2 regions of the Microbulbifer salipaludis genome follow, and region 2 is predicted to be linked to the other one. Evidence: predicted binding sites of a transcription regulator. Region 2 holds the regulator's gene; the other holds the start of a gene.
The links. The regulator PhoB, encoded in region 2, activates phosphate uptake and scavenging genes when phosphate is short. The targets are predictions, from matches to a motif close to TGTCATAAANNTGTAACA.

Region 1 (5,362 bases), on a different contig from region 2:
GTGCCGGTAGCCCGCGCTGAACACCACCCTCTGCGGGGCAGCCCACGCCAGCAGTGCCGGCGAGGAAGAAGTACGCGAGCCGTGATGAGGCGCCACCAGCACGTCCACCGGGGCAAAATCGGGATAGAGTGCGGCGAGCCGGGCTTCCACCCGACGGGAAATATCTCCGGTCAGCAGCACCCGGGTATCGCGCCAGGTCAGCAGACCAACGCAGCTGTGGTCATTCTCCTCACCGTTGAGCGCAGGAGACAGCGGCCACATCCAGCGGACGGCGAGCTCGCCAAACTGTACCGAACTGCCCGCCACACAAGGTTGCGTGCCGATAACAAGTGGAGGCGGTCCCGTCGCATCAGCCGCTGCTTGAGCTGAAAGCCGCTGACCGAGGCGCCCCGGCGCAAACAGCTGGTCTACGGCCAGCATTGCCATTACCCCGGCGGCACCACCGGCGTGATCACGATCCCCGTGGCTGACAATCAAACCGTCGACACTGGGCCGCCCCCGGGCCCGCAAATACGGTGCAACAATACCGGCGCCGGCGCTCCAGCCACGTGCGGTACTGGCGCCGGTATCAAAGATCACGGTGTGCTGAGCGGTGGTGGCTGTCACCGCGAGTCCCTGCCCCACATCCAGCACCGACAGCTCGAACGTGGCCGGCGCTGGCCGCTGCCAGGGTGTGGCGCCAACCGCGATCACCGGAAAGCACAGCAAGCCAAGTCCCCTGCCCGGCACCCCCTTAGGCAGTAGCAATGCCAACGCACTCAGCACCAGCAACACCGTCACCCAGGGACCCGGCACTGGCAGCACCTGCCAGCCGGGCGCGAGCCCATCCAGCCATCCAAACAACGCGAGCAGCCAGGAAAGCTGTAGATCGGCCAATGTCCACAGCAGCGTCTTCAGCGGTAGCAGGGGACACAGGGCACCCAGCAGGATAAGCGGCAGTATCGACAATCCCACCCAGGGAATCGCCACCAGATTGATCAGCAGGCCACTCAGGCTGATCCCATGGAAGATCAATACCGATGGCACCAGCAAACCGAGGAAAATGGCCCACTGGCTACGCACCCCATTCACCAACCAGGTGCACAGCACTTGCGCTAGTCTGCGCGCGCCCCCCTTCCCAGCACCTGCTGGACGCGCGCTTGTCTCCACCGGGGTGCCGCCCACTCCCGCATTCAGCCGACCCTGGAAACGCAGCAACAAGGCCCCAACGGCGATAAACGACAGCCAGAACCCGGCATTCAACACCGCCAGAGGCTGCCACAACAGTACGCCACAAACTGCCAGGGCAAGGGTCAGCTGCCCATCCATTCTCCGTCGGCAAAGCAGCGCAACCATCGCCACCGCCGTCATCAGCAGCGCGCGCTGGGCAGACAGGGGGGCTCCGCTAATCAGGGTGTAGCCGAGCGCCCCTGAGAGCGCCGCAAACCCGGCAATGGTCAACGGGCTGCACCATCGTCCACCGGTAAAGGCACCGAACAGTCGCCCGAAAAACCAGCCAAACAGGAAGAAAGCACCCGCCACCATGCCCACATGGAGCCCGGAAATCGCCAGCAAATGGGCCGTGCCGGTACGCTGCAACAAGGTTTTTGTTGGGGTGTCGATGCCACTGCGGTCGCCAAGCAACAGTGCGCGGATAAGCGACGCCTGAGTGTATCCCGCGCCCTCCGCAGTCTGATGCGAGAGCTGGCGACGCAAGGCATCGCGCAGCGCCCCCACCCCGGACCCCGCAGCGATATGTACGGGCAATTGATCCCGGTCGCGCACATAGCCAGTGGCAAACAGCCCCTGCTCCAGCAGCCACGCCTCGTAATCAAAGGTGTGTGGATTGACGCTGCCCCGTGGCTCCTTCAACCGCACGCGCATCTGCCAGCGGCTGCCAGTGGTCAGGCGCGCGGCATCCGCAGGCGCCACCCGGTACCAGCCCAGTTGCAACGTGCGGTTGTGTAAACGCGGGTCATCGGTATGGATAATTCGCGCACGGAAGCGCGCATCCTGATAGCCGCTGGGCAGCGCGGCCGGTGGACCAAACCGGGAGGCTGCCGGAGAGCGGTGTACCAGGGACATGAGCTCAACTCGCACGTCGTGATCGGTACCGTGCAGTTCCGGCGGCAAGCGCTGCTCAAGGGCCCGGTGGTTCCATTGCAGGCCCCAGCAGGTACCCAGCAAGAACGGCAGTAAAATCCCGACCACGGGTATTTGCCACCTGCCGCGATGGGCCCTGTTGCGGGAGGTCAGGGCCAGCAGGCTCATAGCGCCCAGCGCCAGTAACGCGCCGCCCGCCAGATCCGCCGTGCCCGGCAACCGGGGCCAGAAAGCCACCTGCCCGATACCCACGGCACAGGCCCAGAGTGCCCCGGGAACCCTTGTGCGAACAGCCGGATTCATCCCTGTCACTGTCGATTGCCCATGTCGCTCAATCCCCCTATCCCTGTGGATTTTTGCTGATTCAACCGCGCCAAACAGCCATTACTGACTATTTTTCGACCCTTTCGTCACAAAAGATTCAAATCTTTTTCATCTTTCACATCTTTGTAACATTCGTCCAGCAAACTGCGCCGCATCTGAAGAACACACAACGTCAATTCTTTTTTCAACCCTTGGTTACGAGAGCAATCATGAAAAAAACCGCGATTTCCCTGGCTATGGCTGCAGCACTTCCGACCTTCGCCCAAGCCGAAGTCTTCGATTATTACGGCAAGGCCAATGTGTCTTTCCAGTCCGAAGACGAGGGTAACGGCACCGTTACTGACGTATCCAGCAACGCATCCCGCCTGGGTGTGAAAGGTGAGCTGCCGCTGGAGAGCGGTATCAAAGGCATCTACAAAATGGAATACCAGGTCAACATGGACGGCGAAGGCGACACCTTCAGCCAGCGTAACATTTACGCCGGTCTGGAAGGCGGCTTCGGCCAGATCATCGGCGGCAAGTTCGACTCCCCGCTGAAAGTTGCACAGAAGAAAGTCGACCTGTTCAACGATCTGGAAGGCGATATCAAGAGCATGGTATCCAAGAGCGACAACCGTCCTTCCAATGCCATGCAGTACACCACCCCTTCGTTCGGTGGTTTCAAGATCGCCGCTGCCTACATCAGTAACAAAGAAGCCGAGCTGCTGGATGACGAAGGCAATGTAATCGATACCCGTGACAACGGTACCTCCATCTCCTTCGCCTACGACAACAACGGCGTTTACCTGGCCTACGCCTACGACCAGGACGTTGAAGGTAACGACTGGAGTGTTAACCGCGTAGTTGCACAGTACAACTTCGGCAACCTGCAGGTTGGCGGTCTGTACGAAGAGCAGGAAAAAGCGGACAACAGCACACAAGACGGCTGGGTAACTTCCGTCGCCTACAAAATCGACAGCTGGACCGCCAAGGCACAGTATGGCCAGTCCGACATCGTGAAAACCGATGGCGAAACCTTCAGCCTGGGCCTGGATTACAAACTGTCCAGCGCCACTAAGGTATTCGGTTTCTACACCGACGAAACCGCGGCTGACGATTACGAGCGCAGCTACTTCGGCGTAGGTACCGAGCTCAAGTTCTAATTCAGGCTTGACGCAGCCAACCCGCGAAAAGGGCGCACCGTTCGGTGCGCCCTTTTCTGTTTTCGGATGCCGATCTTCCAACGAAGAATCTTTCCCCCGTGTGACTGCGTGTAATCGAAGCAGTGCCGCGTTGCCCGTTTAGCTGTGATAGCATCGGGGCGTTTTCACAGCACATGGAGTCACCCAATAATGGATCGAACAAAATTCGCCCTCATTTTCGCCGCCGCACTACTGGTCGCTTGCGGCAAGGACGCGGGTACCACCCAGTCCTCTGCGGAAACGTCCGCATCGGCCACCGCCGAGACACTTCCCGCAGGTATCACCCTGGTTGAAACCTTCGACGGCGAAGGTGCCGAGATCGCCATTCCCTACAGCAAGTACAAGCTGGCCAACGGCCTCACCGTCGTTCTTCACGAAGACAAATCCGACCCGCTGGTACATGTGGATGTCACCTACCACGTGGGTTCCAACCGTGAAGATCCCGGCCGCTCCGGCTTTGCCCACTTCTTCGAACACATGATGTTCCAGGGATCGGTGAATGTGGCCGACGAAGAACACTTCCGTATTATTCAGGAAGCCGGCGGCACTCTGAACGGCACCACCAATACCGACCGCACCAACTACTACGAAACCGTGCCCGCCAACCAGCTCGAAACCGTGCTGTGGCTCGAGGCCGACCGCATGGGTGTTTTCCTGGATGCGGTGACGGAAGAGAAATTCGAAGTACAGCGGGAAACCGTAAAGAATGAACGCGGCCAGCGCGTGGACAACCGCCCCTACGGGCGCGCCCTTGAAACCATGTACGCAGCCACCTACCCCGATGGACACCCCTACTCCTGGCCGGTCATTGGCTGGATGGAAGATCTCAACCGCGCAGACCTCAACGACCTGAAGCGGTTCTTCCTGCGCTGGTACGGCCCCAACAATGCGGTGCTGACCATCGGCGGTGACGTCGACAAGGCGAAAACCCTGGAATGGGTGGCCAAGTATTTCGGTCCAATCCCCGCAGGCCCCGAGGTGGAAAACCTGCCCAAGCAACCGGCCACGCTGGATAAAGACCGCTATGTCACCCTGGAAGACAACATTCACCTGCCCGCACTGGCGATGATGATTCCGACGGTGTATCGCAACCACGCGGATGAACCCGCACTGGATGCCGCCGCCGAAATTCTCGGCCAGGGCCAGGACTCCATGCTGTACCAGCGACTGGTGCAGACCGGCCGCGCTGTCCAGGCCTCTGTAAATCATTCCTGTAAAGAACTCGCCTGCGAAATGTGGTTCATCGTCATCCAGAACCCGGCCTCCGGCGAAAGTCTGGCGGAGATGGAACAGGCCGTGCGCGATACGCTGGTGGAATTCGCCGAGCGTGGCGTGAAGGAAGATGACCTGTTGAAATTCAAGGCGGGCTACGAATCCAACCGCGTATTTGGCCTGCAGTCTGTTGCCGGCAAGGTATCCACCCTGGCGGCCTTCGAAACCTTCACTGGCAGCCCCAAAGGTATCGACGATGAGATCAATGCGTATCTGGCGGTAGAGACGGACGATGTGACCCGCGTATTTGACCAGTACATCGCAGCCAAACCTGCCGTATTGCTGAGCATTGTTCCCAACGGCAAACCCGAACTCGCTGCCGCGGAACATAACTATGAATGGAAACGCACCATTCCGGAAAGCTATGGCGATGACGACGAAGCACTGGCCCTGCGCCCGGTAAAAGACAGCTTTGACCGCTCTGTTCAGCCTACCCCCGGCGTCAACCCACAGGTAGAGCTGCCCAAGATTGCCGACGGCAAGCTGAAAAACGGCGTGCGAAT
Region 2 (5,362 bases):
GGTTATTATTTCAGCGAGGAGCACTCCAAAGGTAACGACTGGGTGTTCCTGCGCGACGAACAGCCGGCCTGAGCTCGGCATCCGAGCGCCGCAGCCGCTGGAACATCTGGCCGCGGCCTCCGGGATCTGTACACAAAACGACTCTCCGCCCACCGACAGCCGGCTGCTGGTGTGGCAACGCTAATCAGGAAAACAGGAGCGCATTATGCCCCCATGGTTTGAAACCGCCCTCGCCATTGGCGCCGCCATCGCCGCGGTCTTTTTCTTTGGCAAGTACCGCGAGACAGCGGCGGCACTGCACGAGTCCGAGCGCATGAAGCACAAGCTGTCCAAGGACCTGGACCGCTACCGCGATGTCCCGCAATTACGCGCGCTGCGCGATGGACTGATCGGCGAGCGCAACCTGCCGGTGGACGATGAGGGTTATGAGCACGTGCTGATTCGGGACAGTGCGCGCAAACCGGTGCACATCAAGCTGAAGAAAACTGCAGAGTCCGTCGCCGACGCGGGTAGTGTGCAGTACCAGGCTGGTGGTGAAGCGCGCACCCTGCAGGAACTGGATTGATCCGGAGCGGGATCAATCCGGGCTCAGGCGGAGCTGGGCAGGGTCAGCTTCTGTGAGGGGAAATTGAGGGTAAAGGTACTGCCGCGCCCGGGGACACTGCTGACGCTCATGTTGGCGCTGTGGCGTAGCAACACGTGTTTGACGATCGCCAGGCCGAGGCCGGTGCCGCCACTTTCCCGCGAGCGACCCGCATCCACCCGGTAAAAGCGCTCGGTCAGGCGTGGAATATGCACCGGGTCGATACCGATACCGGAATCCTTGACCGAAAAGTGGCCGCCGGCGGCGTCGACTCGCCAGTGCAGCTCGATGGGTCCGCCATCGGGGCTGTACTTCACGGCGTTGAACGCCAGGTTGGCGAAGGCACTGTGTAGTTCGCCCGCATCGCCGGTGATCGTGCAATCCTCCGCACAGTGCACTGAAACCTGGTGGCGCCCGCCACTGAGGGAGCGTGTTTCTTCAGCCACCTGCTCCATCAAGGAGCGCACGGAAATTTTGTCTCGTCCCCGGCCGCGCTCCGACGTCTCCAGCCGAGCCAGCAGCAACAGATCGTTGACCAGGCTGGTCATGCGTGCGGTCTGCTCATTCATCTGTCCCAGTGGCCGCTCCCAGTTGCGCGGGGCCTGTCCGCTGGCCTGCAGGGTTTCCAGATAGCCGGCAATCACCGTCAGCGGGGTGCGCAACTCGTGGGACACGTTCGCCACAAAGTCCCGCCGCATCTGCTCAAGATTGTGCAGCCGGGTGACGTCCCGCACGATCACCAGCGCTTCATCCTGGCCGAAGCGGGTTACTTCCACCTGCAGCGTGCGCGATTCATCGCCGGGTGCCGGCAGCGTGATCGGTTGTTGGGTCTTGTTGTTCTGCTCCAGCATGCGCTGGTACATATGTTCAACGAAGCGCGGGTCGCGGACGAAATTGATCAGCGGCTGGCCTGCGTCATCCGGCTGCAGGCGCAACATCTCCCCGGCCGCCGGGTTCCACCAGGCCAGATTGCCTTCATCTTCCAGCGCGACGATACCCTCGCGCAGAGCGCTGGTGCTGTCCTGCACCCGGCGCAGCATGGAATGCAGCTTCTGCTTTTCCTTGCGGTGGCGGCGCTGCAGCCGGTAGAAATCGTCGGAGATGTCGCCCCACACGCCGAAGCTCGTCGGCGCCGGGCCGCGGCGGCCGTTTGCCAGCCAGCGGTCAAAGCGCTTTTGCTGGTACAGCAGCCAGAAGAGATAGAGGGTGAGGCCGGCACAGAGCGCCAGCCACCAGTGGTTGGTGACAAAACCAAGAATGGTGGTGCCGAGGGCGATGACGATAAAACGCGAGAACTCGCCAATACTGCGATCGAGCATGATGGTTTGGCCATCTTGTGGTTGAGCGAAACCGATTGCGGGAAATATACCGGATTCGAGGCGCTGGCCGAACCCTTTCTACCGGCGATTTGTCGCTTGGGGCAATCACCCCGGCCCGCAGCGGCGTGCGAGCCTGCAGGTTACGCGCGTTCGGCGGTCTGCATTGAGAAGCGATAGCCGGTGCCGCGCACGGTCTGGATGTAGCGCTCATGGCCATCCACGGTCAGCGCCTTGCGCAGGCGGCGGATGTGTACGTCTACCGTGCGCTCCTCAACGTAAACGTTGCCGCCCCAGACGTGATCCAGCAGCTGGGCGCGGGTATAGGCGCGTTCCTGGTGCGACAGGAAAAACGTGAGCAGGCGAAATTCCGTGGGGCCCATTTCTACCGGGCTGCCATTGATGGTCACCCGGTGGCAGACAGGGTCCAGTACCAGACCGCCCGCGGTCAGAGGCTCTTCCGGGGTGCTCGGCCCGGCGCGGCGCAGTACCGCCTTGAGGCGAGCCACCAGCTCGCGCGGGGAAAACGGCTTGGTGATGTAGTCATCGGCACCGGTTTCCAGTCCCTTGATTTTGTTGTCTTCTTCACCCTTCGCCGTGAGCATGATGATGGGCAAAGAGGCGGTCAGCTCGTCGCGCTTCAGGCGGCGCGCCAGCTCCACACCGGATACGTCCGGCAGCATCCAGTCCAGCAGGATCAGGTCGGGTTTCTCGTCGATTACCAGCGCATGAGCGGCCTGGGCATTTTCCGCCTCAAGGCAGCGGTAATCGGCCATTTCCAGGGCCACGCGTAACATGTCCCTTACCGGGGCCTCGTCATCGACGATGAGAATGGTTTTGCTGTGCATCTGCCTGTCTTACCCTAACTGATGTGCGTGCCGGTTAACGGATACCTTCCTAGCCTGGGTATTTAACGTCACTTTAGTGACAAATATATGACACGCAGCCAGCGGTCACGACTCTGTGGGGCTGCCCACGGGTCAGCTGGCAATAAAGTGGAAAAATATCCCGCAAAATACCGCAGCGCCCACCCAATTGTTGTTCAGAAAGGCCTTGAAGCAGTTTTCCCGTTGCCGGTCTCGCACCAGCCATTGCTGGTAGCCGAACAGTGCCGCGGCCGCGGCGACGCCGACGTAAAACAACGGCCCCAGCTCGGCGCGACTGCCGAGCATCAGCAGCGCCAGGATCACCATGCCCTGCAGGCTGGCGGTCATCACCCGGTCCATGTCGCCAAACAGAATGGCGGTGGATTTGACGCCGATCTTGAGGTCGTCATCGCGATCCACCATGGCGTAGAAGGTGTCGTAGGCCACGGTCCACAGCAGGTTGGCGGTAAAGATCAGCCAGGCCACCGCCGGTACCTCGTTGGTGACCGCGGCAAACGCCATCGGAATACCCATGCTGAAGGCCGCCCCCAGTACCACCTGTGGCAGGTGGGTGTAACGCTTGGCGAAGGGGTAGCAAAATGCCAGTGCCAGCGCGGGCAGCGACAGCAGGATGGTGAGTTTGTTGGTGGTGAGCACCAGCAGGAAGGCGAGCAGCATCAATCCGGCGAACAGGCGCAGGGCACCTTTCGGGGTTGCCGCGCCGGTGGCAAGGGGGCGCTGCTGGGTGCGTTTTACGTGGCCGTCGATGTTGCGGTCGGCAAAATCGTTGATGGCGCAGCCGGCGGCGCGGGTCAGGATGACGCCGAGGGTAAACACCGCAAACAGGTGCAGGCCCGGCCAGCCCCCGGCGGCGATCCACAGTGCCCACCAGGTGGGCCACAGCAGCAGCAGTGAGCCGATGGGCCGGTCGAGCCGGGCGAGCTGCCAGTACGGGAGTGCGGCGGGCCAGCGTTGCTGGATCTGTTGACTGATCATGGTTTCTCTCTGTGTCGGCTCAGGCCAGGGGCGGATTGCCGGGCTGGAAGCTGCTGAGAAAGGTCTCGGCAACCAGCAGTGGCTTGCCCTGCAGCCAGAAGGTGGAACGCCTGCCCCATGCCTGTCCGTCGATGGTGTCCAGCTCGGCCCTCTGGCAGCGCGGGTTGCGCGCGAGGCGGTTGAGCACGATGGGGCCGCGGCGGATATCCGGTTGGCTGAACAGTAATTCGCCGAGGGGGCGATTGTCGAGGTTGCGCAGGTAGCGGCTCTTGCCGGCGAGGGTGCGCTCGGGCAATACACTGCGCGCATAAACCCAGGGCTGCGCACTGTTGCCATACAGCAGGACTTCGCGGATCAGCGCGCGGGTTCGGTCTTTCAGGTTGAGCGCGCGGCGCTCTTCCAGCTGCGGTGTATGCCAGCCCTGGTGGAGTATTTGTACGCTAAACTGGCCGTGGCTCAGGTGTTTGAGGGCCGCCGTGAGGGAACCCGGGTGCTGCAGCCAGGGCAGGAGATGTTCCGGCGGGGCGTGGCCGTGCAGGCCTTCCAGCGGTTGTGGGTGCCAGTCGCCGATGGCTTCAAAGGGGGAGTGGTACAACGCAGACTCCACGCGGGGTTAAGCGGGTTTGAGTTCACCGCATTGTACCTGACGCGGGCAGCAGTGGAACTCGCTTTGCCCCGCGGGGGTGGGGTCGATATAGTGGCGCATTCGCTGGATCGTGTTGGTTGGCGGCAGCACCGCCATCCCGTCGGGGTTAGTGTTTTTTACCAGAATAATGATTCGCCACTGAAAAGTGCGTGTTAACAGGATGGAACATGGGGCTTACTAAAAAAATCGTACTGGCCATGATTGTGGGCATCGCCGTCGGCGTGCTCTTCAATGTGTTGAATTCGAGCCAGGTGCTTGGGGCCGGTGTGACCGGCTTTATCAATAATTACCTGACCAACGGCCTGTTTGATATTGTCGGGCGGATTTTCATCGCATCGCTGAAACTGATGGTGGTGCCGCTGGTGCTGGTATCGTTGATTTGCGGCTCCTGCGCGCTGTCGGAAGGCAGCCGGGTGGGGGTGCTGGCCGGCAAGACGGTGTTGCTCTACCTGGTAACCACTGCGGCCGCGATTTCCCTGGCGCTGCTGCTGGCCACAGTGTTCCAGCCCGGCGTGGGCATGGAGGGCATTGCCGGTGACGCGAGCTTCGAGCCCAAGCCTTCCCCGCCGCTGTCCGAGGTGCTGGTCAACATATTCCCCACCAATCCGGTGGAGGCAATGGCCAAAGGCAATATGCTGCAGATCATCGTGTTTGCCCTGCTGATGGGCTACGCCATTTCCCGCAGCGGCAAGCCGGGTCAGCGTATCGCCGGCTTCTTCAACGACCTGAATGACGTGATCCTGCGCATGGTCAGTGTGCTCATGATCTTTGCCCCCTACGGTGTCTTTGCACTGCTGGCGAACAAGATCGCGCAGCTCGGCTTCGAAACCATTTTGCTGTTGCTGAAATATTTCCTGGTGGTACTGGGGGCGCTGTTGCTGCACGCACTCGGGGTCTACTCGCTGTTGCTCAAGCTGCTATCCGGGCTGAATCCGTGGCAGCTGCTGAAAAAAAT

Region 1: a site for PhoB is predicted at 2,520-2,537, ahead of JF535_RS12595 (porin). Genes of this name have one in related genera too.

The regions. Positions count from the first base shown of each region.
Region 1 covers NZ_JAEKJR010000002.1:1,646,149-1,651,510, forward strand. Annotated here, with positions in the region: gene JF535_RS12590 (DNA internalization-related competence protein ComEC/Rec2) at 1-2,385, opposite strand, end outside; gene JF535_RS12595 (porin) at 2,616-3,548, shown strand; gene JF535_RS12600 (M16 family metallopeptidase) at 3,738-5,362, shown strand, end outside.
Region 2 covers NZ_JAEKJR010000001.1:510,409-515,770, forward strand. Annotated here, with positions in the region: gene yaaA (peroxide stress protein YaaA) at 1-72, shown strand, start outside; gene JF535_RS02075 (hypothetical protein) at 206-565, shown strand; gene phoR (phosphate regulon sensor histidine kinase PhoR) at 589-1,902, opposite strand; gene phoB (phosphate regulon transcriptional regulator PhoB) at 2,043-2,747, opposite strand; gene ubiA (4-hydroxybenzoate octaprenyltransferase) at 2,880-3,761, opposite strand; gene JF535_RS02095 (chorismate--pyruvate lyase family protein) at 3,781-4,356, opposite strand; gene JF535_RS02100 (dicarboxylate/amino acid:cation symporter) at 4,575-5,362, shown strand, end outside.